Regions from separate parts of the Pantoea sp. Ae19-2 genome, predicted to be linked through region 1. Evidence: predicted binding sites of a transcription regulator. Region 1 holds the regulator's gene; each other region holds the start of a gene.

Region 1 (7,355 bases):
GGTTCATGGCATTCGCCGCGCCGGCTTCATTGATTCGCACCATGATGGTGGCCGCGATATCATTCGCCGTTGGGGTTAACCAACCCGGGCGTTGGGCTTCAATGGGATCGATAGAATCCCGCCATTCAGGAACGCGCTTGTTCAGATAATTTATCAGCGGCAGCGGCTCACCAAAATTCACGTATCCCTGGCCGAGGTTACGCAGCTTGCGCAAGCCGCGCACCATCTGCATAAAGCCTTCTTTCTCTTTAACGGCACCGCGCAGTTCTTTCGCGTAGGTTCCCACTTCCATGACGTGTTCATAGCCGATGTAAATAGGCACTAACGTGATAGGGCGCGTACCGCCGCGCAACATGGCCTGCAGCGTCATGGATAACGTCCCGGTTTTAGGATCCAGCAGTCGGCCAGTACGTGAACGGCCGCCTTCAACGAAGTACTCGACGGAATAGCCGCGGGTAAAAAGCTCGCCCAGATATTCGCGGAAAACGGTGGAGTAGAGCTTGTTGCCCTTAAAGGTACGGCGAATAAAGAAGGCACCCAGACGGCGGAAAATCGGCCCGGCAGGCCAGAAATTCAGGTTAATACCGGCGGCGATGTGCGGCGGTACCAGCCCCTGGTGATACAGCACGTAAGACAGCAGCAGGTAATCCATGTGGCTGCGGTGGCAGGGCACATAAACGATCTCGTGTCCGTCCTGCGCCAACTGACGCACGCGCTCACCGCCGTTCACATTGATACCCTGATAGAGGCGGCTCCAGAGCCAGCCCATTACCCGGTCCGTCACGCGAATGGCTTCATAGGAGAAGTTGGCGGCAATCTCTTCCATCATCTCGATGGCGTTCTGCTGCGCTTTCTCATGGGAAATCTTTTTACTGCGTGCTTCGTCTTCTACCGCTTTTTCAATCGCCTTCGATTGCAGCAGGCGGTTGAACAAATCCTGGCGCGCGGGAAGGCGCGGGCCAACAGCCGCCAGACGCTGACGGGCAAAGTGGATACGGGCAACCCGGGCCAGTTTCTGGGCGATGGATTTATCCGTGCCGTGCTCAGTCGCCATACGACGCAGAGAGACGGTCGGTGAGAAGCGCACAAAACTGTCACGTCCATGCCAGAGCACGGCAAAGAATTTTTGTACGCCGTTAAGCAAGCGCAAATGCGGTGGATTGTCTTCACCCTGCACTTCCCGGCCAGGTGCACGACCAAACATAACTGAAACCGGTAACATCTGAATATCAAGCTCAGGATTACTGCGGTGCAGATCAAGATATTCGTGGAAGATTTTTACCGACTCGACGCTGGGCACGAAATAGGGGAACACGCGCGGACCGTCGTGAATAAAGACATGGCGCGGCAACAGGGCCCCGTCAATCTCCAGTGGTGAGAGCGGATCGGGCAGATCGTGCCGGATGCACTGCGCACGCAAAGTGAGGAGATCGGCCTTTGAATCATAAGGCAGGACATACATAATAGGCCGGGTAGGATCCAGCCCATGTTCGGATACGGGATCGGCCGGAATGGCCTTACTCTTTACCAGAAACGAAAGGGGTAAATTCAGTAATTTATAAAAAAGTATACGCCAACCTGACATAGACAATATGAAGCCTCTTGTTAGCAAAGCGGCGCAAGCTTATCAGAAAGCGCAGCAAAAATCTGTGACAGCGACAATTGTGCGCTGCCCAATATTGACGTCAATCCTTTGAAAAGAGTTCCTTTATTATGACAAATAATGCCACCGGCCTTAACCGTATTGTGAAAGCGGCCGGCTATTCATGGCAAGGTCTGCGTGCTGCCTGGCAGCACGAAGCCGCTTTTCGTCAGGAAGCGGTTGCCGCAGTGGTGGCGATTATCCTGGCCTGCTGGCTGGATGTCGATACTGTTTCGCGCATCCTGATGATTGGTTCTGTCGTGCTGGTGATTATTGTCGAAGTCCTGAACAGCGCGATAGAAGCCGTGGTAGACCGCACAGGCCAAGAGCGTCATCCGCTTGCCGGGCGGGCAAAAGACATGGGATCCGCTGCCGTTTTTATCGCAATATTACTGGCCCTTTTTGTCTGGGGAACGCTGCTTTGGTCGCATTTGCGATAAGCGTTCCATCTCGGCTCAAATAACTGATTTTGACCTGAGTTTTGGTTTCCATTTCACCAATACCTGTATATACTCACAGCGACTGTATAAACAACCAGGGGGCGGGATGAAAGCATTAACCAGCAGGCAGCAACAGGTCTACGACTTGATTCGCGACCACATTAATCAAACAGGCATGCCGCCAACGCGTGCAGAAATTGCTGCACAACTCGGTTTTCGTTCGCCCAATGCGGCCGAAGAACACCTGAAAGCACTGGCGCGTAAAGGCGTGATTGAAATTGTCTCTGGTGCGTCCCGCGGTATCCGTTTGTTAATGGAAGAAGAGCCATCAGAGGGCCTGCCGCTGATCGGTCGTGTTGCCGCCGGTGAGCCATTACTGGCCCAGGAACACATTGAAACGCATTACAAAGTGGATCCCGACATGTTCAAGCCTTCAGCGGATTTCCTGCTGCGCGTAAGCGGTATGTCAATGAAAGACATCGGCATCATGGATGGCGATCTGCTGGCCGTACACAAAACGCAGGACGTGCGCAATGGTCAGGTTGTGGTGGCGCGCATCGATGACGAAGTCACGGTAAAACGCTGGAAAAAGCAGGGTTCTGTGGTGCATCTCTTACCTGAAAACAATGATTTCGAGCCTATCGTTGTTGACACCCGTGCCCAGTCACTGACCGTTGAAGGTCTGGCCGTGGGCATTGTGCGTAACGGTGAGTGGCTGTAAAACCGGTTAAGATTGTCGGCTTTCGTCAATCTTACTATTCCCCTGCTTGTCCTTACTTTTCCGCTGTGGGTTGACCTGAAACCCCGGCGGTTCATCGCACGGATTCACGAATGCGCTTTCTGACGGCTACCGATAAAAAACTGTGGCGGTTAGCGCTGCCCATGATCCTGTCAAATATTACGGTTCCTTTGCTCGGCTTGGTCGATACGGCCGTTATTGGCCATCTCGACAGTCCGATCTATCTGGGCGGCGTCGCCGTAGGCACGACCGTCACCAGCTTTGTCTTCATGTTGCTGCTTTTTCTACGCATGAGCACTACGGGCTTAACGGCACAGGCATTCGGTGCGGGCGATAAGACCGCGCTGGCGCGTGCGCTGACACAGCCACTGATCATCGCCCTGGTGGTCGGCATCCTGTTTATCTTCCTCCGCTATCCCGTCACCGCATTGGCGACCCGCTTTGTCGGTGGGGATCCGTCGGTGCTGGAACAGGCTGCCCTGTTTATTCATATTCGCTGGCTCAGCGCGCCCGCAACGCTGGCTAACCTGGTAATCCTGGGCTGGCTGCTGGGCGTTCAGTATGCCCGGGCACCCGTCATCCTGCTGGTGGTGGGGAATGTCATCAATATCCTGTTAGATCTTTGGTTGGTTCTGGGCCTGCACTGGGGCGTGGCCGGTGCTGCCACCGCCACCGCGCTGGCAGAATACGCGACGTTGCTGGTCGGTATGGCAATGGTGTGGCGCGTATTAAGGCTCCGTGGTATCAGGTTTGATATGCTCGCCCGCAGCTGGCGTGGCGATATTCACCGCCTTCTTCGCCTTAACCGCGATATCTTACTGCGCTCATTGCTCTTGCAGCTCTGCTTTGCCTCGCTGACCGTACTGGGTGCCCGTATTGGCCCGGATGTGGTAGCGGTAAATGCTATCCTTCTGATGTTTATCACTTTTACCGCTTATGCCCTGGACGGCTTTGCCTATGCCGTCGAGGCCTTTGCTGGCGAAGCACACGGGGCAAAAGACGGTAGCCGACTGCAGCAGGTATGGTTGTCTGCCTGTCGCCAGGCCCTGTTAGTGGCGCTGTTTTTCTCGCTGGCCTATGCTTTTTTTGGCTATCAGATCGTGACTTTGCTGACTTCTATTCGTGCACTGCAAGAGGCGGCCGATAGTTTTCTGATTTGGCAGATGGTGTTACCGCTGATCGGCGTCTGGTGCTATCTACTGGATGGCATGTTTATTGGCGCAACGCGGGGCAGAGAAATGCGTAACAGCATGGCAGTGGCTGCGCTGGGTTACTTCCTGACGCTCACGACACTGCCTTGGCTGGGCAACCATGGTTTGTGGCTGGCTATCGCCGTTTTCCTGGCCCTGCGCGGCTTATCCTTGTGGCTGGTCTGGCGTAAGCACTGGCGTAATGGCACCTGGTTCAATGCCTGACCGCTCAGCCGGAATTATGACGCAGGATACATAATATTTTCATTTTTTCCGGCAATCCTGAGATTACCTACTACAATTAACTTTGAATGGCGCTGATGACCAGCGCTTTATATCGTGATTTTGCTTAACTGCAAGATAATGCGAAACCGAAGGATAACGTGGAGGTCTGCAATGAATAAAGACGAAGCGAGTGGTAACTGGAAACAGTTCAAAGGAAAAATGAAAGAGAAATGGGGCAAGCTGACCGATGATGACATGCAAGTCATTGAAGGTAAACGCGATCAGCTGGTCGGTAAAATCCAGGAACGTTACGGCTACGCAAAAGAAGAAGCGGAGAAGGAAGTAACGGCCTGGGAAGGTTCTAACAAAGATTACCGCTGGTAATCACGCTTTTCAGGGACGCTCCTACCCGGGTCGGTACGCTCATGCCGGCCACCGCACAAGGATGTGCAAACTAGCCCCGCTTACCGCGCTTTTTCCCTTCAGTATGATGATCGTGATCACAATGTTCATGCTGTTCACACGCCTCAACTTCAGCACAGTTCTCACATAAGCCATGCGCTTCGATCACGCTATTTCTGAGGACAAAATGGGCTTCCTCAGCCAAAGAGGCGATGATCTGCTCCGCGCCCTGAGCCTGCTTTTCGGTCACGCCAGCACAGCGATCGCACACCAGCATAACCGACGTGTGTGCAGGCGCTTCGAAGTGATGGCACATTACGTAGCTGTTATTTGACTCCACCCGATGAATAAATCCCTGCTCTAGCAGGAAATCCAGCGCGCGATAAACGGTGGGCGGTTTTGCCTGTGGCTCGCTAACCCGCAGCTGATCAAGCAGATCATAGGCACTGATTGAGCCAGGCTGTCCGGCCATCAACCTCAGCACTTCTGCTCGCTGTGTTGTCAGGCGGACACCGCGCTGTAAACACAGCTTCTCAGCCTGGGTCATAATTTGCTCTGGCGTCATGGTTGACATGAAAGTTCTCCGCTGGACAGGTGATGTTATCTTATCACAATAATTATGTTGACGCTGAACCTCGCCAGGAGTCCCTAAGCCTGCCTTTTTGGCCGCTTTTCCCCCCTGTTTTCCCCCGGCAACAACCCGCCTGAGACCAGTGTATTTCAGAATGTTTATAGATATTTTTTACTTTTACTTTACATCTCACTGAGTTAAGCACTAATGTTTAAATGTTCTTAATAAAGTGCTGGCTCAGACCGGATTTGCCTGAAGCTTTTCTGGCGGTAACTGCACATATCGGATCGAAAAATAATCAATCCACGGAATTGCGCCACTATTTACTCTGAATTCACAGCAATAAAGCGTTAGCAATCCTCCACAATGGAGGTAACAAACTATTCAGTCGTTAATGTTTTGACGGCAATATTTCAGGTGATGATAAGCAAATGGCAAAATTAACCGTACCACGTTCCGTTCTGGTTTTTCCTGCAGTGTTCAATGCCCTGGTTTTTTCATCTTCCGCGCTTGCCGCAGGAACCTGGTATGATGCCCGTAACGATGCCATGGGTGGAACAGGCGTGGCGTCCTCGACCTACGGATCAGCCGTTCTGGCCAACCCGGCCTTGATGACCAAAGCGAAACCTGATGACGATGTCAGCATCATTATTCCCAGTGCCGGTGCGCAAATCACCGACAAAGACAAGATGGTCGATAAGATCGATAACATCACTGACACAGTGAATCGCTATCAGGATCTGTTCGAAAATGCATCGGGGTTTGAGCTGTTGCGTCGTATTCCTGAGATACAGGCCGCGTCAGGCGACTTAGCGAATACGCTCCGGGACTTACGCGGTAACAAAGCCAATGCCACAGCGGGCGTGGCGATCGCCGTAACCATCCCTAACGAAACCCTGCCTTTTGCTTTTGTGACTAAGGCTTACGGTACAGCACATGTACGCGCAAACGTGAAAGAGGGTGACATTGTCATACTGCAGGGCGTTGCTGATGGCAGCTTTGCAGGTATTCCTGGCGGTCCCTTTGGGCTGGCTAATATCCAAAACTTGCTGGGTTCCAGTGCCAATGGGCTGGCTGCACTGAATACGGATTATGGTATTGCCGTTGCGCATGAATTCACCATCGCCGGTCAGCCGGTTTCAATTGGCATTACACCCAAGCTGCAAAAAACCTGGCTGTATAACTATTCCGCCAGCGTCTATAACTACGACAAAAACGATTTACGCGATGGCCGCTACCGCAGCACGGAAAGTGGCTTCAACATTGATGCCGGCATGGCGACAGTGTTTGCTGAAAACTGGACGCTGGGCGTGACCGGACAAAACCTGGTTTCCCGCGATCTGGAAACGAAAGAAGTGAACGGCTACCGCGATACTTACGAAATCCGGCCGTTAGTAACCGCGGGTTTAGCCTGGGATAAAGGTCCCGTTACCCTGACAGGCGATGTTGACCTCACTGAAACCCATCGCTTTAAATCGCAGGAAAACAGCCAGTACGCTGGCGTCGGTGCGGAATACCGTGTACTGGACTGGCTGCAGTTACGTGCTGGTTACCGCGCGGACATGCGTTCGACTGATGAAAACGTAGCCACAGCCGGTTTCGGCCTGTCACCATTCAATAATTCTGTGCACCTGGATCTGGCGGGTTCGGTAGGCCAAAACAATACCTGGGGCGCGATGGCTCAGCTCGGATTTAATTTCTAATCTCCGCCATTCACGGGCGGGCGATACCTTGTCGCCCGCCCTTATGCTATCCTTGCGCAGAATATCATCACTGTTAACCACCGGACCGACTGCGCTTCATGACCGATACTTTTTCATCCCAACGTTTCTCCATTGCCCCCATGCTCGACTGGACTGACCGTCACTGTCGCTATTTCCATCGCCAGCTTACGGCTGACACGCTGCTGTATACCGAGATGGTAACAACGGGCGCGATTATTCACGGCAAAGGCGATTATCTGGCATACAGCGAGCAGGAGCACCCGGTCGCATTGCAGTTGGGCGGCAGCGATCCCGCAGCCCTGGCGCAGTGTGCGGCGCTGGCAGAGCAGCGCGGTTACGATGAGGTGAACCTCAATGTCGGTTGCCCGTCAGACCGGGTACAGAATGGTCGTTTTGGCGCCTGCCTGATGGCGGAAGCTGGC
Region 2 (7,355 bases), 1.2 Mb from region 1:
AGCGATAGCTTTCACCCAGGCCCATTTCTTTCATCAGCTTAGTGGGGGCATTGCGCAGATGATCGGGAACATCAAAATCAGGGTGGTCGCGCGCATCGCGCATCGCCGCTTTAAAGGCGGTATAAACGGCATTACTTTTTGGCGCACAGGCGAGATACACGATGGCCTGAGCAATCGCCCGCTCCCCTTCTGCCGGACCCACGCGGGTGAAACAGTCCCACGCCGATATCGCCACCTGCATGCCGCGCGGATCGGCATTGCCCACGTCTTCAGAGGCAATGGCCAACAGACGACGCGCGACATACAGCGGATCGCCACCTGCGGTAATAATCCGGGCGTACCAGTACAGGGCAGCATCGGGTGCTGAACCGCGAACAGACTTATGTAACGCAGAAATAAGGTCGTAAAAGCGATCACCCTTGTTATCAAACCGGGCAGATCGCTCCCCGGCAACTTCAGTCAACAGCTGTGGCGTCAGTTCTCTTTTGCCTTGCGCGTTGGTTTCGGCCATATCGGCCATCATTTCCAGCGTGTTAAGCGCACGGCGCGCATCGCCGCTCACCAGCTCAGCGATCATGCGGCGCGTATTATTCGGTAACAGGATATCGCTGTTGCCATAGCCGCGATCGGCATCTTGCATGGCCTGGTCAAGCACCTGCTCAATGTCTTCTGTGGTCAGGGATTTCAGTAGATAAACGCGGGCGCGTGACAGCAGTGCGGAATTAAGCTCGAAACTGGGATTTTCAGTGGTGGCGCCAATGAAGGTAATGGTGCCGTCTTCAATATGCGGCAGGAAGGCATCCTGCTGACTTTTATTGAAACGGTGCACCTCATCCACGAAAAGGATGGTGCGACGGCCGGCCTGCTTGCTCAAGCGCGCACGCTCTATCGCTTCACGAATTTCCTTGACGCCGGAGGTGACGGCAGAGATGCGTTCAACGTCCGCATTACCGTAGTGCGCGATAATCTCGGCCAGTGTGGTTTTGCCTGTTCCCGGCGGCCCCCAGAGAATCATGGAATGCAAATGGCCAGCCTCAATGGCGCGCGGCAGCGGTTTCCCCGCAGCCAGCAGGTGCTGCTGACCAATATAGTGCTTCAGGGTTTCTGGCCGCATACGCGCGGCCAGAGGTTTAAAATCTTCGCTGGAGAAATCCAGAGACAGGTTGCCCACTACCACCTCACTGACGTTGATCATCCACCGTGACACCTTTCGGCGGGGTGAAAGTGAATTTATCCGGACTGATAGGGCCGTTTTTCTGGCTCTTCAGCTGGTAATTACTGCGCTGTCCATCCTGCTCTACGGCGCTGAACTGATTAATCGTGCCATCTGGCGTTACGTCGATAGTGAACTGCTTGAGGTTACCGTCGCTTTTCTTCGGCGTCAGTTCAAATTTATCGCCCTGCTGCTTAACGTTGTATTGCTGCCAGTCGCTGGACTGATTGCGGGCAATTAACATAAACGGCGTATTGCTGGTAGCATTCTTTAACAGACTTACCGTAGCCTGCTCTACAAACGGGTTGTAGAACCATAACGATTTTCCGTCAGAGACAATGACGCTCTCGTCAGGCGCGGTCATGTGCCAGTTAAACAGGCTTGGGCGCTTGACCCACAGTTCACCTTCTCCATCCTGCACGTTAGCACCGCTGCCATCGGTCACCTTTTGCGTAAAGCTGGCGTGGAAGCTGTTTACTTTATTCAAACGCTGTTGCAGGTCACTTGATGCATCAGCGAAAGCGCTGGCTGAACCCAAAGCGGCCAACAGGCCTAAGGCAATTACGCGTAATTTCATCTGCTTAAATCCTTATTAAATCGTTTCCCGTTGATAACGCTACTAAGCCTGGTCGCTGTCCTGCGTTTAATACAGGAGAAAAAACCGAAAGCCTAATCAACTATGGGGGTAAACGGCTAAAAAACAATGAGCCAGCAAGAACTGGCTCATTGATTTATGTTTCAAAGCTTATCGTTCAGGCTCTACATATCGTGGGGAGGCGGTGACAGCACTTCGCGGTTACCGTTATGTCCCGGTGCCGAAACGATGCCCTGGGCTTCCATCTGCTCAATGATGCGCGCGGCGCGGTTATAGCCAATACGGAACTGACGCTGAACGCCTGAAATCGAGGCGCGGCGCTTGTCCACCACGAAACCCACCGCCTGATCGAACAACGGATCCAGTTCTTCATCGCTGTCGATGCCGCCCGCACCTTCGCTCTCTTCGCCCGCTGTAATGCTTTCAATGTATTGCGGACGGCCACGCGCTTTCCAGTCCTGGACCACCGCATGTACTTCCTGATCGCGCACGAAGGCACCGTGAACACGAACCGGCATGGAGGAGTTTGGCGGCATATAGAGCATGTCACCCATGCCCAGCAACGACTCCGCACCGCCCTGGTCGAGAATAGTACGCGAGTCAATTTTGCTCGACACGGTAAAGGCGATACGCGTTGGAATGTTGGCCTTGATCAGGCCGGTAATCACATCCACCGAGGGACGCTGGGTGGCCAGCACCAGGTGGATACCGGCCGCACGCGCTTTCTGCGCCAGGCGGGCAATCAGCTCTTCCACTTTTTTACCCACGGCCATCATCAGGTCGGCGAACTCATCCACCATCACCACAATGTAAGGCAGTTTTTCCAGCACCGGCGGCGTCATGTCCATACTGTCGCCCGGTTTCCAGAACGGATCGGGGATTGGACGGCCCATCGCCTCAGCCTGCTCAACTTTCTCGTTGTAGCCCGCAAGATTACGCACGCCAAGTGCCGACATCAGTTTATAGCGGCGCTCCATCTCACCGACGCTCCAGCGCAGCGCATTCGCCGCATCTTTCATATCGGTGACGACTTCGGTGAGTAGATGCGGAATGCCTTCATAGACCGACAGCTCAAGCATTTTCGGGTCGATCATAATAAAGCGCACTTCTTCCGGCGTGGCTTTATACAACATGCTGAGAATCATGGCGTTCACACCGACTGACTTACCCGAACCGGTGGTACCCGCTACCAGTAAGTGTGGCATCTTCGCCAAATCGGCCACTACCGGCTGACCAGCAATGTCTTTACCCAGTACCACGGCCAGAGGTGAAGGATTGTCACGGAATTTTGGACAATCCAGCACTTCACGTAAGTAAACGGTCTGACGGTGCTTATTCGGTAATTCCAGTCCGACATAGGGCTTACCCGGAATCACTTCAACAACGCGCACCGCCGTGGTGGACAGTGAACGGGCCAGATCGCGCGACAGGTTAGAAATACGCGCGGCTTTCACGCCCGGTGCCAGATCCAGTTCAAAGCGGGTAATGACCGGGCCGGGAGAGATGCCGACGACCTCAGCCTTAACACGATAATCGCCCAGGCGCGATTCAACCAGGCGCGCCGTCTGCTCAAGGGCAAACATGTCAACCGGCTCTTCTTCTGCAGGCGGTGCGGTTAACAGATCCAGAGAAGGCAACGGCGTAGAGGGTTTTTCCAGCGGCTGTTCATGGCGCATCAGGAAAGGATGAATCAGGCTGTCATGCAACGACGGCTTCGCCTCTTCCACAGGTTCGGGCTGCTCGACAGGTGCCGCGAAGGTATCCGACGCAACGTTCTGCGTCGGCATGCTTCTCTGCGCGTCCGCATGCGTCGGCGCAGCCTGTACTTGCTGCCACGGCTCATGTTTGGCCGCGACCTCATCCGTTTCCGGCGTTGCCGCAATGGTGAACAGCGGCTCAACCGGGCCGTCGTCAACCAGATCTTTCATCGGTGAGAAATCAAAGGCCGCAGACGTGTCCAGGTTGAATACCGGCGCATTGTTGGCAGATTCGGTCTCATAACGCTGTTGCTGCTGCTCGGCGAACTGACGGGCCAGGGATGCCTGCTCTAGAGCCTGTTCATCGTCTTCACTCTGTTCATCCTGTTGCCAGCTCTCGCCATAACGCTGTTGCTGCTCAGACTGAAACGCCTGACGTAACTCAGCCTGTTGCAGAGCATCCTGCTCCTCCGCTGACCAGTCTGGATTATGCGGCTGATCGGAAGCCTGTGGAGCCGCCGGGGCTTCAGACAGTCTGGCTTTCTCTTCTGCCATGCGCTGGGAAGGAAGTTTAATTCCGTAAGAAGCCAGTTCGCGTCGGGTCGGTAATTTAACCGGGTTTGGCCGCGGTAACGCCGGACCTATCCCCTGCTTCACCTGTGGATTCGCCTGATTTTCAGGCACAGGTTCAAACAGGGGCGACATCGAGGCCGCGGCTTTTCCTGCCGCGCCTGCCGTTACCGCACTGCTCAGGGTTGCAGCAGAGGCTGCCTCGCGCCAGTTGCCCATCTTCGGCGCATCATCCTCATAGGCCGTAAAGGGTGCTGAGGATGCGGGTGTTTCATCCGGCATTTCAAAACGGTACAGAGGCGGTTCACTGACCGGTTTATCCTGCGGAACAGGATCACGCGGTGCAAAATGACGCTCTGGAGCAGGATGAGGTACAGCCGCTTCCTGGGCGGGCGCGGCGACAGTATTCACGGGCGCAACCGCAGGCTGGGCTGCAGATGGGGCTGACGGCGGCACGGTAGCCGTGGTAAAGGTTGACGCCACGCTGGCTGCAGGTTGCTGGACGGGTGCCACCGGCATTTCAGCAGCGTCGGTGGTTGCCGCGACGGCAGCGCGTGTCGCTGTTGCCGCCTTAGCCAGCAGCGGATCGTGCTCGTCCAGATCGGGCTGCGCCTTACGGGGCGCAGAAAGCAGAACGTCATCGTCGTCATGGGGCTGCGCGTGAAGAACAGGCACATCATCTTCATGATGTTCGCCCTCGTCCTCTTCCTGCCAGGGTTCGTCGTGACGTGAACGGTTGCTGGCAAATGTCAGCACGCCCATGACCACGCCACCGATTCGTTCTGCAATGGTCAACCACGACCAACCGGTATACAGCGTAATGCCCGCTGCCCAGATGCAAAGCAGAGTGAGGGTGCCACCAGCAGGACTAAACCAGGGTGAAATCGCATTGCTGACGAGGCTGCCGATCACGCCGCCTGAAGCAAAGTACCAGATGTCGTCAGCATTCAGTGCAGCCATGCCGCAGGTCGTCACGACCAGGGCCAGCACGCCAATTAAGCGCAAACCTACGGCGAAATAGTCGAAGTAGTCCTGATTATCGCGCTGGCGAAAGGCTATCCAGCACAATCCAAGGATCACCGGTGGAATGGCGTAAGCCATCACGCCAAAGATGAACAACAGCGTGTCAGCCAGCCATGCCCCTACCGTACCGCCGATATTATGGATAGGCTCGTGCCAGGCCGTCTGCGACCAGCTCGGGTCGGAAGGATTAAAACTGACCAGGGAAACCATCAGGTAGACGGCAAATAACGCCACCAGAATGAGCAACGCTTCCAGCAGACGGCGTCCACTGCTCAGCGACTGTAACGAAACGTCTTTATCTTCTGTGTATTCCTGGCTCAAGAGAACTCTCCAGGTGCCTGTAAAGTAAGAAACAACAGCGTCGGGCTCACCCGACGCTGGTCCTGTATGTATTCACAGGAGTGTACCGAAATTTCACAGGCTTTGCACCTGCCACGCATCAGCGCGTTTTGATCACCAGACGGTTACTCTGTTTGACCTCTTCCATCACCACGTAAGTACGCGTGTCGTTTACACCCGGCAGGCGCAGCAGGGTTTCCCCCAGCAGCTTGCGGTAGGCGGACATATCGGGCACGCGTGTTTTCAGCAGGTAGTCGAAATCACCAGAAACCAGGTGACACTCTTGAGTTTCCTCAAGTTTTTGCACAGCGGCGTTAAATTGCTCAAACACATCTGGTGCGCCACGATTCAGAGTAATCTCAACGAATACCAGTAATGAGGCGTCCAGGTAGTGAGGGTTAAGTTGCGCAGTATAACCAAGGATGAATCCCTGGCGTTCAAGACGACGTACACGCTCAAGACAAGGTGTAGGCGATAATCCTACACGTTTGGAAAGTTCCACGTTTGAGATACGACCGTCTTTCTGCAATTCATTCAGAATATTTCTGTCGATCCTGTCGAGGTCTTTACCGGGGCGTTTCTTATTATCTACCATTATTATTGTCTCTCTTAATTCCTTCCCTTTACCTGCCATCCCCTGAAAACGCTCATTGTTCGGGGCATTTTTTGAAGTGAAATAACGGCGTCTCAGTGCTGTCGCACCTATGTGTATGACGCATGTTGTCTGTCCACATCATGCGTCATGACTCATATCAGACGACAAAATTCGTTCGGCACATTGCCCAAAACCCGGCGGCAAAACCCGTTTTGTTCCGAAGATGTCATTCGCTTCTCACACTGTTTTCGCAAATGCGCAGGCGATTGTCAAAGTAAAATGTCTAAATTCAGGACAAGATGCCAGACACATCGCTGGGTCACTGTTTTTAAATGAGTATTTTCGGGCGATAAGGTGCAACAACGTGAATTTTTGCCCCCTTTTGGCGCAAACCGCAGGCAAAAAGTGCAATCATCGTCTACGCCTTTTGCAGTAATCGCTAACAAACGCGCGCAAGTGTTGTCAATGACACGGCTTATTCCCTACAATCGCAGGCTATGTCAGACGAATGAAACTGAGGAACGCATGAGTACGGCTAAACACAGTAAGTTGCTCATTCTGGGCTCTGGTCCAGCAGGTTATACCGCAGCCGTTTATGCTGCACGCGCGAATCTGAATCCGGTGTTGATTACCGGTCTGGAAAAAGGCGGACAGCTGACGACCACGACGGAAGTGGAAAACTGGCCGGGCGACCCGCACGATCTGACAGGTCCATCGTTAATGGAACGCATGCATGAGCATGCCGAGAAATTTAACACTGAGATCATTTTTGACCACATCCATTCCGTGGATCTGCAGAATCGTCCGTTCCGTTTAACCGGTGACAGCGGCGAATACACCGCAGATGCCCTGATTATTGCCACAGGTGCATCGGCACGCTACCTCGGCCTGCCGTCAGAAGACGCGTTTAAAGGCAAAGGCGTTTCGGCCTGCGCTACCTGCGATGGTTTCTTTTACCGTAATCAGAAAGTCGCCGTGATCGGGGGCGGTAATACGGCGGTAGAAGAAGCACTTTACCTGGCCAATATCGCCGCTGAAGTGCATTTAATTCACCGTCGCGACAGCTTCCGCGCCGAGAAAATTTTGATCGATCGCCTGATGGAAAAAGTCAGCAACGGCAACATTGTGCTGCATACCCACCGTACGCTGGAAGAAGTGGTTGGCGATCAGATGGGCGTGACCGGACTGACGCTGCGTTCAACGCTGGACGACAAAACCGAGTCGCTGGAAGTCGCTGGCCTGTTTGTGGCGATTGGCCACAGCCCAAACACAGCGATTTTCGACGGCCAGTTAGCGCTGGAAAATGGCTATATCAAGGTTCAG
Region 3 (7,355 bases), 1.1 Mb from region 1:
ACGTAATCCGGATGATAAAACACCTGCGCCGGGCCATCGCTGCGGCCGCTGATACGGCGCTGCCAGCCCTGCGCGAGAAGTCGATCGCGGATCACCTCGCCCGACACGTGCTGCTCGCGAAACAGCGCACCGCCCTCACCGGTTTCCATCAGCTCAATAAAACGCAGTTGAATGGGGCGCGTACGGATCCAGTCAAGAAAGGTCGTGAGGTTGTGGCTGTTGACGTCGCGCATCAGCACGCTGTTCACTTTGACCTGGCTGAAGCCGGCCTCAAAGGCCGCATCAATCCCGGCCATCACCTGGTGGAATTTATCCTGACCGGTTATGGCATGAAACTGGCGTGCATCAAGGCTGTCCACGCTGACGTTCAGGGCGGTGAGTCCGGCATCGCGCCACTGCTTAACGTCACGCGCCAGCCGGTAACCATTGGTGGTGACGGCGATATGGCGGATAGCCGCGTTTTCTCTGACCGCCGCAATGATGTCGGTAAAATCGCGACGTAATGAAGGTTCACCGCCGGTCAGGCGCACTTTCTCCGTGCCCGCCGCCGCGAAGGCGCGCGTGACCCGACGAATTTCATCCAGCGAGAGAAAACTTTTATTGCGGATACCGTTTGGCTGATAGCCATCGGGCAGGCAATAGGTACAACGGAAGTTGCATACATCCGTGACCGACAGGCGCAAATAGTAAAATTTGCGCGCAAATGCATCAGTAAATTGTGACACCAGAACACCTTTCCAATTCGGGAGATGCAGTCATTTCTTCCTGCACCCTGGCAGCGCGTAGGCTACGGCCTGAATCCCCTATCCACCGACGTAGGCATTCAGGCTTGAGTGTACGTTAACCGGCTGGTCAACGCGGTATACAGATGGTAGCGCGATTAGTGGTGATGCGCCATCCACGGCTTTTACTCTGTGTGCTGCATAACGTTAACTTTCACCGTATTTCGCTCACAGGATAAGTTAAAATACCCGGTAAGCATTGACGTAAATTACCCCCGTCTGCATCAACCGGGCCGCTGGCCGGCGCAGACGTGAAAAGGAGAAGTATGAATCGAACACTGGCGGACCTGGATCGCGTGGTGGCCTTAGGTGGCGGACACGGATTAGGACGCGTGATGTCGGCCCTGTCCCCTCTGGGTTCACGCCTCACAGGCATTGTGACCACGACAGACAACGGTGGCTCCACGGGCCGCATTCGTCGCGCAGAAGGTGGCATCGCCTGGGGCGACCTGCGTAACTGTATTAACCAGCTGATCACGGAGCCGAGCGTGGCCTCCGCCATGTTCGAATATCGCTTTACCGGCAACGGTGAACTGGCCGGACACAATCTGGGTAACCTGATACTGAAAGCGCTGGATCACCTTAGCGTGCGGCCGCTGGAAGTGGTCAACATCATCAGAAACCTGTTGAAAGTTGACGCCTTTTTAATCCCCATGTCAGAGCATCCGGTTGATTTAGTTGCAACCGATAGCGAGGGCAACGCGGTGTATGGGGAAACCGCTATCGACGCCATGCAGCTTCCACCGCAGGAACTGATGCTGCATCCTGCCGTGCAGCCCACCCGCGAGGCGCTCGATGCCGTTGCAGAAGCCGATCTGATTCTGATTGGACCGGGCAGCTTTTACACCAGCCTGATGCCCATTCTGCTCATGAAAGAGATGGCGCAGGCATTACGCCGGACGCCCGCTAACATGGTGTTTATCGGCAACCTGGGCCGCGAGTTGAGTCCTGCGGCGGCAACGCTTACCGTGGCCGACAAACTGGCGATGATGGAGCACTACATTGGCAAGCGGGTGATCGACGCGATCGTAGTTGGCCCGTCCACGGACGTCAGCCGGGTGGAAAACCGCCTGATTATTCGTGAACCGCTGGAGGCCGCCGATATCAAGTACCGCCACGACCGCCAACTGCTGCGCGCCGCGCTGGAGCACGCCGTTCAGGGATTTAACTGAATCAGGACACCGCAATAAACAATGTGCGCAATTCCTGCAGCTGATCGCGCAGGCCAGCCGCCTGTTCGAACTCCAGGTTTTGCGCATGTTGCTGCATCTGCCCTTCCAGCTCGTGGATCTTTTTCTGCAACGCCTGGGGGGACAACGCCAGGTAATCGGCGTCTGCCTCAGCGGCATTGCGCTTAGCGGGCTTGGCTTTACCACGCGTTTTCACCACGTTATTGCCCAGTTCCAGAATATCGGTGATTTTCTTGTTCAGGCCCTGAGGCACGATGCCGTTTTCTTCGTTATGCCGCTGCTGCTTCTCACGGCGGCGTTCCGTTTCTTCAATCGCTCTGGCCATTGAAGGCGTGATCTTGTCGCCATACAGAATCGCTTTACCGTTAATATTACGTGCCGCACGGCCAATGGTCTGAATCAGCGAACGCTCCGAACGCAGGAAGCCCTCTTTGTCCGCATCCAGAATGGCCACCAGCGATACCTCAGGCATGTCCAGCCCTTCTCGCAACAGGTTGATCCCAACCAGTACGTCAAATTTGCCCAGACGCAGGTCACGAATGATTTCCATCCTTTCCACCGTGTCGATATCCGAGTGCAGATAGCGCACCTTTTCACCGTGCTCTTCAAGGTACTCTGTCAGATCTTCCGCCATGCGTTTAGTCAGGACGGTCACCAGGACGCGCTCGTTGATCGTAACGCGCTGGCGGATCTCAGACAGTAAATCATCAACCTGCGTCGCCACGGGGCGGACCTCAAGAATCGGATCCAGCAGGCCGGTTGGACGCACCACCTGATCGATGACCTCGTCGCCGGATTTCTCCAGCTCATATTTGCCCGGCGTTGCCGACACATAGATCGTCTGAGGGGCCAGCGCTTCAAACTCTTCGAACTTCATCGGACGGTTATCAAGCGCCGAAGGCAGTCGGAAACCGTACTCTACCAACGTCTCTTTACGTGCACGGTCGCCACGGTACATGCCGCCAATTTGGGGAATCGTGACGTGGGACTCATCCACCACCAGCAGGCCATCTGCGGGGAGATAGTCAAACAGCGTAGGCGGCGCCTCTCCCGGCCCACGGCCCGACAGGTAACGCGAGTAGTTTTCGATGCCGGAGCAGTAGCCCAGCTCGCCCATCATCTCCAGATCAAACTGGGTGCGCTGAGTGATGCGCTGCTCTTCCAGCAGTTTGTTGTTTTCCAGCAGGGTTTTACGCCGGTCGGCCAACTCAACCTTGATGTCTTCCATGGCCTGCAGAATGCGCTCACGCGGCGTAACATAGTGCGTTTTCGGATAGATGGTAAAACGCGGTACAACCGATTCAACCTGCCCGGTGAGCGGATCAAACAGGGACAGGCGCTCGACCTCTTCGTCAAATAACTCCACCCGCAGTGCCATATCATCGGACTCTGCCGGAAAAATATCGATGACCTCGCCACGCACCCGGAAGGTGCCGCGCTGAAACGCCTGGTCGTTGCGCGTGTACTGCAGCTCTGACAAGCGACGCAGAATGCTGCGCTGGTCGATGATCATACCGCGCGTCAGGTGCAGCATCATTTTCAGATAAAGATCGGGATCGCCCAGACCGTAAATGGCCGACACCGAGGCAACGACGATAACATCACGCCGCTCCAGTAATGCTTTAGTGGCGGAAAGACGCATTTGCTCGATGTGTTCGTTAACCGAGGCGTCTTTTTCGATAAAGGTGTCAGAGCTTGGGACATAGGCTTCAGGCTGGTAGTAATCGTAATAGGAGACAAAAAACTCCACCGCGTTGTCCGGGAAAAACTCCTTCATCTCACCATACAGCTGGGCCGCCAGCGTTTTGTTCGGTGCCAGCACCATGGTGGGCCGGTTAAGATCGGCGATCACGTTAGCCACGGTAAAGGTTTTACCCGATCCGGTAACGCCTAATAGCGTCTGGTGCGCCAGGCCATCTTCCAGTCCGGCTTCAAGACGACGGATCGCCTCTGGCTGATCGCCGGAAGGCTTGAAAGCGGAGTTCAGTTTAAAATCTTTACTCATGAATGCGGTTCCTGCAGATGAAAGACGGCGGGCAGCCCATTATTTTACTCTGCTATGGCGATTTTGCCAGAAAAAAATACTGGATATAATAACAGTATTGATGCACAGTAACGGCAACCACTTTACGCTTGACTCTTTGACATTATCGCGCGCGCTAACCGGATTCTGTTGCGCAAGGTTATCCCCAAGCCCGATATTGATTTAACATTTGTCAAGCATGTGTCATAAAATTGCAGTTTGATGAATCGGCCCCAATCCGGCAGGCTTGTTTTTTGCTAAGTCACTGAATTAATGTCGTTACTTTAAAAAGCCCAGATTCTCATCATCGGGTTACCAGGCCCCGTATTTCCTCGCTTCCAACCTGTTTTCATTACCTAATGCACAAGGTTATCCACAGGAATAGTGGATAACTAATGACAGCCCTTTGCACATCGGCTGTGTATAATTTTTTTCACTCCCCTTTGGGCGATAAAAAAATATTTTTTTTCGCTTATTTTCTGACGCTAACGGGTAGTGATTTAGCTATCAGCGCAATCCGTGCCTTGATCGGCGACAAGTGCGTCTCACTTTTCTTTTTTTTATTGCCCCATTAACGAGCAGGTGCACTTCCCGGCTTCATGAACCTGCACCAACGCTGTACCGCGTAAGCGTCCTGACGTGGAATTGTTAACTTTTATTTATCTTTAAACAGGGTGATTTTCACTGGTTAGCCCCGACTCCACTCACCGTTGAGACTCTGGCCTGGTAATTGCATGCTCTCTCATCTGAGTGTTACAGGCAGTAGCCGCGTGAAATGCGCCGCTATCTCATTAGAGCGATTTACCAGAAATGAACGGCGAAAGCATTCAGGTTAATTATCTGGAAGGAGCGCGTCAGATGCTAAGTTTACGGTCGGTGAATCAGTTTTACGGTAAAAATCATATTCTCTGGAATGTGGATCTTGATCTGCCTCCCGGCACCTGCACCGGCATACTGGGACGCCCCGGTATGGGAAAAACCACGCTGGTGAACTGCATTATGGGCAAGCTACCGATTAACAGCGGGACGATCAGCTGGCAGCAGGATGGCTCACCGCCGGAAGACCTGCTCTCGCAGCCTGCTGAGCTGCGGGCCCGACAGGGGATCGGGTTTGTTCCGCAGGGGCGCCACATTTTTACTCAGATGAGCGTTGAGGATAATTTACTCATTGCCCTACTGGCAGGCGCACAGGCGAATGACGGTTATCGGGCGATCCCGGAAATGATCTTTGATCTGTTACCCGCCCTCTATTCGCTGCGTCAGCAGCGCAGCGGCGACCTGCCGGTCTATCAGCAGCAGCAGTTGGCTCTGGCCCGTGCGCTGGTGCTGCAGCCCCGCCTGTTGATTCTGGATGAGCCCGCCGACGGCATGGCGCCCTGGCTGGAAGAAGAGATGGGGAATCTGATTCGTCGCCTTAATCGTGACTACGGCCTGACGATTCTGCTGCTTGAACAGCGCGTCTCGCTGATTCGCCGCGTGGCTGACAACTTTCTCCTGCTGCATCGCGGGCGCAATGTGGCACAGGGCAACGTCGCCCAGCTGGATGACGCGACCCTGGAGAAGTGGTTAACGGTGGCCTGATCGATCCGGCAGCGTCAGATAATGTCCACAGTTTGCCTGCTGGTCTTCCTGGGTTAGCCAGGGGATCACGCCCAGGCAAGGTGCAGGAAGCCGCTGCGTTAAGGCCGCCAGGTAGGCCTGATAACGCTGGCCGGGTGGCTGTACCGTATTGGCGATCCAGCCCGCCAGGTGCAGGCCGCGTGCGCGAATCGCATCGGCAGTCAGCATGGCATGATTGATACATCCCAGCTTGACGCCCACCACCAAAATGACCGGTAGCTGCTCCTCCTCAACCCAGTCTGCATAGGTTTGCGTCTCAGAAAGCGGCGTGTACCAGCCGCCCGCACCTTCCACCAAAATCCATTCTGCCAGCGGCTCAAGTTCCCGCAGCCCCGCCGACAGCGTGGCAAACTCAATCGGTCTGCCCTCATCCGCGCTGGCGATATGAGGTGAAGTCGGCTCCATAAACGCCAGTGGATTGACCTGTTCGTAGCGCAGCGGGACGTTGCTGTAACGCTGTAAGGTCAGCGCATCACTGTTGCGCACGCCTGCTGCGGTGAGCTCGCAGCCTGAGGCCACAGGTTTATAGCCCGCGCTGCGGTAGCCTGCGGCGGTGGCAGCCTGCAGCAGCGCCGCACTGGCAACCGTTTTACCGACTTCGGTGTCGGTACCGGTAACAAACCAGCGATTCAACATTGTGTCACTCCAAACATAAGATGGTAACTGAGGCGGAAACCCTGCTCATCCCGCGGCCAGTGGGCTTCGAGCTGAGCAAGACGCTGGCGCGTTAATACGCAGCCAGACCGTCCGGTATGCAGATGCGTTGCCCCGATGCCCTTCAGGGAGCGCATTGCACTCAGCGCATCGGGAAAATGCAGGGTAAGGGTTTGCGCATGGCAGCGCAGACGCTGTGTTTCACAGGCGGCAGCAATCTCCTGTGCAGGCAAAAAGCGGTTCGCATGGAGACGGCCATCCACCTGTGACCAGGCCTGATGCACTTCTTGCAGGGAGCCCGCGCTCAGGGTGGAAAACAGCAGACAGCCGCCGGGCCTGAGTACCCGGTTAAACTGCATCAGCGCCGCCTGAAGATTCTCGCTCCACTGCACCACCAGATTGCTCCATACGAGGTCAACAGACTGGTCTGCCAGTGGCAGAGCATCAATATCGCCGGCCAGATAGTGATGCGCGGCCCCGTTTTGCCGGGCCTGTTGCAGCATCTGCGGGGAAAGATCCAGCGCCGTGACCTCTTTACCCCGATCGCGCCATATCCGGCTGTACCAGCCGGTTCCGCATCCGGCATCCAGCAGTTGCAAACCGCTGTGCGCTGGCACCTGCGCCAGTAGCGCGTCCCCGCTCAGCCGCTGGAGTTCAGCATAGTGATCATACTGAGATGCGGCGCGGCCAAATGCCCGTGCAACCGCGCCTTTATCAACCTGCAGCGTCATACAGCGCCTCCAGCAGGGCATCAATATCCTCTGGCTCATGGACGGCGGTAAGCGTGATGCGCAGACGGGCCGTGCCCGGCGGCACGGTCGGCGGACGGATCGCACTGACCCAGCAGCCCGCCCTGGCCAGGCGCGCAGACAGCGCCAGCGCCTCGCCGTTATCCCCGACGATTAATGGCTGAATGGCGCTGGACGACGCCATAAGTTGCCAGGGCAACGAGGCCGCGCCGTGCCGGAAATGGGCGACATTACGCGCGAGACGTTGACGGCGGTCATCACCCGCCTGCACCTGTTTCAGCGACGCTAACAGCGCACTGGCCTGGGCTGGCGGCATCGCCGTGGAGTAAATCAGATG
Region 4 (7,355 bases), 1.3 Mb from region 1:
TCTGACTGATGCGCTCCTGAATGGTGCGTAGCAGGCATTCGCCTTCGCCGTCTTCCGTATTCCATATTTTCCCCGTAAGCAGCGGCAGCGCTTCATCCGCACTGTCGATCGCCCAGATATGGAAGCGTCCTTCTTCCACCGCGCTCACCACCTGTTGGTTCAGGCTAAGGTGACGAACGTTACAGGCGGGAATAATGACACCCTGCTGACCGGTTAACTCGCGCTGATGGCAGATATCAAAGAATCCTTCAATCTTCTCATTCAGCCCGCCAACCGGTTGCACATTACCAAACTGATCCACCGAGCCCGTAACCGCAATCTGCTGATTCAGTGGCGCACCGGCAAGGGCGCTGATTAATGCGCACAGTTCTGCCAGCGATGCACTGTCGCCGTCAACTTCGGAATAGGATTGTTCAAATACCAGCGAAGCGGAAAAGGGCAGTTGCTGATCCAGCTCCAGTTCAGCAATTAAATAGGCCTGCATAATCATCATGCCTTTCGCATGAATATTGCCGCCTAACTCCGCTTTGCGTTCGACGTCGGTGAATTCACCGTCGCCAGGATGCACCACACAGGTAATACGGCAGGGATCGCCCCAGGCGCGCGGATGACCGGGATATTCCACAACGGACAGGCCGTTTATCTGGCCGACGACCTCACCTTCCGTTTCAACCAAAATCTGTCGTAGCAGGATTTCATCACGCATACGTTCATTAAGGTAGTTTTCACGCCACAGGCGCGCTTCCAGGGCGTCACGCAGCGCTTCAGCACTGAGCGTCTCTCCCATCAACGCGGTCTCGCGCAGTTGGCGCAGCAGCCAGCGAGGGCAGAGCGGAAGCGTATCCTGATCGCCGCTGTAACGTACACCTTCTTTGATGAGTTCGGGCCAGAAGTCTTCGTCGGGTGCAGCAATATCAGCCTGCCCGGCCAGATCGACCGTCCAGCGACACCATGCGAGCATGTCGTCTTCATCCACAATCTGAATATTTTCTTCAAATTCGGTGTAGATCGCCATTTCATGCGCTTCAGCATCCAGCTCCTGAAAATCGGCCAGGGTATCGCGCTCGCCACAGAGCACCAGATTAAGCTTGAGCGGGAGCGGAGGCACGGAAACCGGCAGGGGACGACGTTCGTCCTGGGATTGCCACTCGATGTAGCCTTGCTCAATGCTCTTTTTCAGACGCAGCCACAGCAGCGGCTGAGTGAGTAAAGCACGAAGTGAAAGGACTAACGTTCCGCCATTGGCGCGATGGATCAGCCCTGGCTCAAGTTGGATCCGATCTTTGTGCATCCGCACGCAGCCAAACAGCTGCTCCTGCTCGATCCAGTCAGCATAGTGAATCCCGCCCTGGCTGGTAAAAGGGCGCAGGCTGTCGGTAGGCGGTTGCAACGTGACGTTGTCGGCCAGAATATGGTAGTCACCGCCTGACAGAGTTGATGACTCACCCATAACGCGTTGAGCCGCCTCTGCTATCAGCGCAAGGTATTCACGGTTTTCCTGGCTGCGAACCAGCAGCAGGGGAAGACCCTGACTTTGATGATGTAAGTGGGCCAGCGCGTTCAGCAGTCGGGGCTGTACCGTTGCCAGGGCATCGGTCTCTTCATCAGCGATTCGGGAGAAAACGGATTGATATTGCGTGCTATCCGGCTGTAAGGTTTGCCACGTAAGTTGAGTGCTGGTCAAAATAATCGCATTTGTCTGTTTTGAGAAAAGCGAGATTATACAGGATTCACCCTGCTTAAGCACTGCAGAGTTCATTCAGATGTTGTGACGCTGGCAGCATGTTTTTCGTTGCTGCATCCGGTAAAAAAGCTGTTATTCTTAGTTTGTTACGCGATCACGATGAGATTCCGATGAAATACCAGCAGCTCGAAAATCTTGAAAGTGGATGGAAGTGGAAATACCTGGTGAAAAAACATCGGGAGGGTGAACTGATCACGCGTCACCTTGAACTTAGCGCTGCGCAGGCCGCGGTGGATAAATTACTGGTGATGGAAAATAATCCGGTAGAGATAAACAACTGGATCAGCCAGCATATTCACCCCGACCTCGATAACCGGCTTAAGCAAACTATCCGCGCCCGGCGTAAACGTCACTTCAATGCTGAGCACCAGCACACCCGAAAAAAATCAATCGATCTGGAATATCTGGTCTGGCAGCGACTGGCAGGGCTGGCGCAACGTCGTAACAATACGCTGTCTGAAACCATCGTACAGCTTATTGAAGATGCCGAACGTAAAGAGAAGTATGCCAGTCAGATGTCAACGTTAAAGCAGGATCTGCAGGCAATATTAGGTCATCCAGGGTCTGAAAAAGAGTCCTGAGTTCACGCGAGAGATTACGGATTCAGACTCCGCGATACGGGATGAGCAGCATTGATAAATTCAGGCCAAAAAAAACCCCGCATAAGCGGGGTTTTTTCATAACGGATAACTTAAGCCTGTGGCTGAGTTACCACGTCTTTGATGCCTTTAACGTCGATTTCTACACGACGGTCTGGCGCCAGGCAGTCGATCAGGGCCTTACGACCTTTCACGCTGTCACAGGTGTTGCCAGTCACTGGGTTGGATTCACCCATGCCGCGAGCAGAGATCTTGTTAGCAGGGATACCTTTAGATACCAGGTAATCCACTACTGACTGAGCACGTTTCTCAGACAGTTTCTGGTTGTACTGCTCTGAACCGATGCGATCGGTGAAGCCCAGAACAACAACTGAACCGTCTTTAGGATCCATGGAGCTCAGCTGGCTATACAGCTGATCCAGAGCCTGCTGACCTTCTGGCTTCAGGGTTGACTTGTTGAAGGTGAACAGAACGTCTGATTTCAGAGTGAAACGCTTGGTCTGTACCACTGGTGCTGGAGCTGGTGCTGGAGCCGGAGCTGGCGCAGCAACATCATCCTGACCGAAGCGGTAAGAAACACCCAGGCTCAGCATGCCGTTGTCTGGACGAGCACCAACGGTCTGTGCATCACCGATGTTGTTAACCCACTGGTAATCCAGACGGGTTGCCCAGTTTTTGGTCAGAGCATATTCAACACCAACGGCTGCCAGTGGAGAAACACCGGTGTCGTGGTCGCTGATGCGAGTGCCAGTAGCCAGGTTCTGCTGAGTAGAGTCTGCACGCCATACCATGCCACCCAGGCGGGTATAGATGTCCAGATCGTCTGCGATTGGGTAGCTCAGTTTAGCAGCCAGCTGGATGCCCTGTGCTTTGAATGCGCCGTTAATCTGGTTGCCTTTATTAGGCATGCGGCCTAACCAGTCATAGCCCAGTTCGAAACCCAGGTATGGGTTAGCCTGGTAACCAGCGAACGCGCCTGCGCCCAGTTGGCTTTCATGAGTTGGACCGTCGTTGTTTTGGTAATTGTGACCGTAGTAGCCAGTGTCGTGATACTGAGACCAGCCCAGTTTAGCACCGGTGTACCAGGTGTTATCTTTTGGGGCGGCCTGCGCTACGGTAGCGAAGCCAGCCAGTGCCACTGCAATTGCGATAGCTGTCTTTTTCATTTTGCGCCTCGTTATCATCCAAATAGGCAATGAGCATAAAGGTTGCTCTTGGTTTAATCCTTCGCCGGGTCAAAACGCTCGCTTATGACTCTACCGCAAAAAACGGAGGTTATTGAGCACCCTGGCGAGATAAAGTCTACAACGAGATTGGAAACTTACAAGTGTGATGTGAGGCACTTATGTAAAAAAACAGTGTTTTATACATAAATTCTAACAATTTACCCTGAACTTCTGTGAGGTGCTTACCCCACAAAATGGGGGCTAAGCCGTTGTCATTGCTGGGGGGAGCAGAATCAGTGCCTTAGCCTTAAGCGAGATAAAAAACTGCTTGAGATAAATCTCATTTTTTACTTAATGAAACAAATCAGACTGAATTTTTAGCGAGTTTTCTGGTCTTACTGCCGTTTTGAGGGTTTCACCCGAGCGTAAAATCAGCCCCAACGCCTTTCCTTCCGCTGCTGCACGTTCAAGTTCACGACGTTCGTCCACGTCTAATTCATAAGGAATCCAGGCCAAAACCACGCTGTAATTTCCTGTGCGCAGCGCTTTGATCATCGCTTCAACGGCATTGTAACGTTCAGCATCGGCGATATGCATACTTTTCTCAAGTGGCAAACCGGCTTCCTGCATCCAGACCCGGCTCAACTTGTGCGCGGGGGTTAACCACAGCTGCCAGCGAGACTGCTGGCTTAATTGCTGAAGCAGTGGTAACAGCAGCATCTGCATCATTCCGGGTTGTTCGCTATAGCGTAATTCAGTAATCCAGCCTTTATGAGTAGCCGGAACAGAGGACGAAGCGTAACGGTGAGCAGAGCATACATTACTGGTATGTTGGGTGCGCATAAATTAATCACTCAGCAGTTGACTGTATGGATGTACAGTAATGGCATCCTGGATAAAGATCAACCTGAATTTCTGAAAACGCCTCGCAAAATTTGCATCAGCTTGTCTTTTAACGGATTTATTCATTGAACCTCTAACTGAATTTAATTATCTTCTAACTTCCTGAATAGTAAGATTTTTAGCAGGCTTTTGTTACAAGGAGGTGATGAAATGAAGAAACAGAAGCGGATAATTTTACGCTCAATACAGCAGTTGGCACCGCTGGGCAAAATTGAATCCCGTACCCAGTTCGGTGGCTACGCACTGGCTGTTGAGCGCGTGGTTTTTGCGCTGGTAAAAGAAGACGAACTCTACTTACGTGCCAGTGAAGCATTACGGGAATATGGGGCAAAGCAGCCGCTGGAACCCTTGACATTCCATAAGCGGGGTATTGCGGTAAGCCTCAACTATTTTAAGGTAGACGATCGCCTGTGGGCGCATCCGGAGCATCTGGTTCGCCTTTCTGCTGCGTCTCTGCAAACCGCCCAACGTGAGCACAATGAGCGGCTGGGTAAGGTGCGGTTAAAAGACTTACCAAACGTCAGCCTGCGACTGGAAATGATGCTGCATGAGATAGGTATTTGTACCGTCAAACATCTGCGTGAAACGGGGGCCAGGCAGTGCTGGTTAAGGCTGCGGCGCAATAATCAACACCTCGGCCTTAAAACCTTATTAGCGCTTGAAGGGGCGATTTCCGGCCATCATCATGCGGCGCTGCCACAAACCATTAAAACCGAGTTAGGCGAATGGTATCAGGCCGCACTCAGTACGCCGGAATGTAAAGAAAAAGGCCGTTAGCGCCTGTCCAGCGAGCGTCGCAGGCGCGCAATGTCGGGCATCAGGGCAACCAGCAAGCCCAACTGTTGCAAAACCAGCGGCGCACGCGGATCGGGCTCGGCGGTCAGTTGCGCGATGCGCTGCACCAGCTCAATACGCATTTTCTCTGCCCGGCTGTCGCTGACGACATCCGTCTGCAGCACATCTTCAACATAACATACTGTATCGTCGAGCAGGGCCAGCAGGGCTGGTTGGGTCACTTTGTCGCGATGAGCGCCCAGAGCGGAGATATAGCTCAGGAAGGAGTGATTCAGGCAGAGTAACTGAAATGCCGACTCCCTGAGCTTAGTGCTGGTACGGGGTTCGCTGCTCATATTTGATACCACCGATGCCAGCTCAGCATCGGCGTTGTGGGCGTCACGTCGCGCAATACGATAAGCAAGACGATTGTCTTTGCCCTGATGGTACTGCTCCATGATCGCATCAAGATAACGGCAGTTGGCATTAAGCGTGCGAGTGGCAACGGCCGGAAGCTGACGAAAACGCCAGTCAGGCCAGATAAAGCTCACGGCGAGCCAGGCCAGCGCACAGCCCAGTAAGGTGTCCACTACCCGCGGCAGCGCGACCTCAAATCCCTCACCCAGCAGATTAAAACAGAGCAGAACCAGCAGGGTGATAAACAAGGTGGCATGCGCGTATTGCACCTGGCGGAAAGCAAAGAAGAGTACGCCCGTCACGACAATCAGAAACAGCTGGCCTTCTACTGAGGGCACCAGCCAGAGCAATGGCAACCCAATGGCAATGCCAGCCAGCGTGCCGCCGATGCGCAGTGCCAGCCTGCGCTGGGTCGCGCTGTAGTTGGGCTGGCAAACGAACAGGCTGGTTAACAGAATCCAGTAGCCTCGTTCCAGACCGGTAACCTGAATGAATCCGTACCCGGTGCACATTACCACTGACATTCTGACAGCATGACGGAACAGGGCCGAAGAGGGCGTCAGGTGGCGGCTGAAGCGCAGCTTGATGTCGCTCCAGCCGCTGATCTCTTCACGTGACAGCATGTTGTCGCTGTGCTGCGGATCGTCGGCCAGTGCCTGCTCAGATTCGAGAGAAGCCAGTTGCGCATCAATCGCCTGCAGATTACGTAATAACCAAAACAGGGCCCGGGTATGCGTGGCATCCGGATGGCTATCTTCAAGGCGTTGAATCGCATTATGTAAGCGTTCAAAAACACGCTCAAAACGACTGTCATGTTCCCAGCGTTCGCGCAGTAAAACAGACCGGGCCAGTTGCCGACAGGCCTGAGCCTGCATATTCAGCAGGCGCTGAAAGCGGAACAGAATTTCGTTATAGCGCCAGTTGCCGCGCAGTAAATGATACTGGAGATGAGAAGAGCTGGCGCGTTCGTGGATATCCTGAGCAACAAAATAGTAGTGCAGACTGCGTCGGGTACCACGTGAGCCCCTGTCGCCGCGCAAGCGGCTTTGCAGTGTGGTTTTGGTCAGATTAAGCTGGGCGACCAGCTGGCTGTTCACCATCGCCGCCTCAACAAACGTGGCATCATCCTGCGCATCGGCGTCCGGATCAAACAGGTTAGCTTTGGCGTCCAGGTATTGCGCTAACTGCGAGAAACTGGCTGCCAGCTGCTCCTGAACCGGGCGAACGGGAAACATGACGTGGCCCAACAGCGTCAGCAGGTTATACCAGAGCGCGCCGACCAGCAGCAGGATGGGCTGCAGATACCACTGGGAAAACAGTCCGATGCCCAACATGGTGTAAACGGCAATCAGCAAGGCGCCGAAAGCAATGGTCGCATAGCGCTGCCCGAGAGCGCCCAGCAAAATAAAACCCCAGGTGGAGATCGCCAGACCGATAATAAAGGCCAGCGGATGGGGAAAGAGCAGTTCCACTGAAACCGACGCAACGCAAAAACACAACAGGGTAATCAGCAGATTTTTTAAACGTCCCGCCAGTCGATCATCCAGATCGGCCAGCGCGGCGGCGACCACCCCAAGCGTGAGGGGAATGGTCCATTCAATCTGCTGCAGCACCCAGGGCACTGCTGCACAGCCGGTTAAGGCGAACAGAATCCGCAGCAGGTAACGCCAGGTGCTGTTAAAAAGATACTTACGCCATCCGGACAGAATACTAATAGCGGCGGCGGGCATTGGCATCACGCGCGGCACGCGC

What was found. Region 1 encodes LexA, which represses DNA repair genes until DNA is damaged. Its sites were predicted from a motif close to TNCTGTATGTACATACAGNA; they were not measured.
Region 2: the regulator LexA is predicted to act here: its motif matches at 5,480-5,499, upstream of AAIE03_RS11050 (DNA translocase FtsK 4TM domain-containing protein).
Region 3: the regulator LexA is predicted to act here: its motif matches at 4,055-4,074, upstream of uvrB (excinuclease ABC subunit UvrB).
Region 4: the regulator LexA is predicted to act here: its motif matches at 4,373-4,392, upstream of sulA (SOS-induced cell division inhibitor SulA).

The regions. Positions count from the first base shown of each region.
Region 1 covers NZ_JBCHWE010000001.1:3,635,523-3,642,877, reverse strand. The annotation lists gene plsB (glycerol-3-phosphate 1-O-acyltransferase PlsB) at 1-1,585, opposite strand, end outside; gene AAIE03_RS16750 (diacylglycerol kinase) at 1,714-2,082, shown strand; gene lexA (transcriptional repressor LexA) at 2,189-2,803, shown strand; gene dinF (MATE family efflux transporter DinF) at 2,914-4,236, shown strand; gene AAIE03_RS16735 (CsbD family protein) at 4,408-4,620, shown strand; gene zur (zinc uptake transcriptional repressor Zur) at 4,691-5,212, opposite strand; gene AAIE03_RS16725 (conjugal transfer protein TraF) at 5,641-6,912, shown strand; gene dusA (tRNA dihydrouridine(20/20a) synthase DusA) at 7,011-7,355, shown strand, end outside.
Region 2 covers NZ_JBCHWE010000001.1:2,386,201-2,393,555, forward strand. The annotation lists gene AAIE03_RS11040 (replication-associated recombination protein A) at 1-1,171, opposite strand, end outside; gene lolA (outer membrane lipoprotein periplasmic chaperone LolA) at 1,179-1,790, opposite strand; gene AAIE03_RS11050 (DNA translocase FtsK 4TM domain-containing protein) at 1,973-5,419, opposite strand; gene lrp (leucine-responsive transcriptional regulator Lrp) at 5,538-6,032, opposite strand; gene trxB (thioredoxin-disulfide reductase) at 6,558-7,355, shown strand, end outside.
Region 3 covers NZ_JBCHWE010000001.1:2,519,361-2,526,715, forward strand. The annotation lists gene moaA (GTP 3',8-cyclase MoaA) at 1-728, opposite strand, end outside; molybdenum cofactor riboswitch at 715-848, opposite strand; gene AAIE03_RS11655 (gluconeogenesis factor YvcK family protein) at 1,049-1,954, shown strand; gene uvrB (excinuclease ABC subunit UvrB) at 1,956-3,977, opposite strand; gene AAIE03_RS11665 (ABC transporter ATP-binding protein) at 4,854-5,576, shown strand; gene bioD (dethiobiotin synthase) at 5,562-6,251, opposite strand; gene bioC (malonyl-ACP O-methyltransferase BioC) at 6,245-7,000, opposite strand; gene bioF (8-amino-7-oxononanoate synthase) at 6,984-7,355, opposite strand, start outside.
Region 4 covers NZ_JBCHWE010000001.1:2,316,826-2,324,180, reverse strand. The annotation lists gene AAIE03_RS10800 (AAA family ATPase) at 1-1,759, opposite strand, end outside; gene matP (macrodomain Ter protein MatP) at 1,855-2,325, shown strand; gene ompA (porin OmpA) at 2,436-3,509, opposite strand; gene sulA (SOS-induced cell division inhibitor SulA) at 3,861-4,352, opposite strand; gene AAIE03_RS10780 (TfoX/Sxy family DNA transformation protein) at 4,563-5,189, shown strand; gene yccS (YccS family putative transporter) at 5,186-7,333, opposite strand; gene AAIE03_RS10770 (YccF domain-containing protein) at 7,314-7,355, opposite strand, start outside.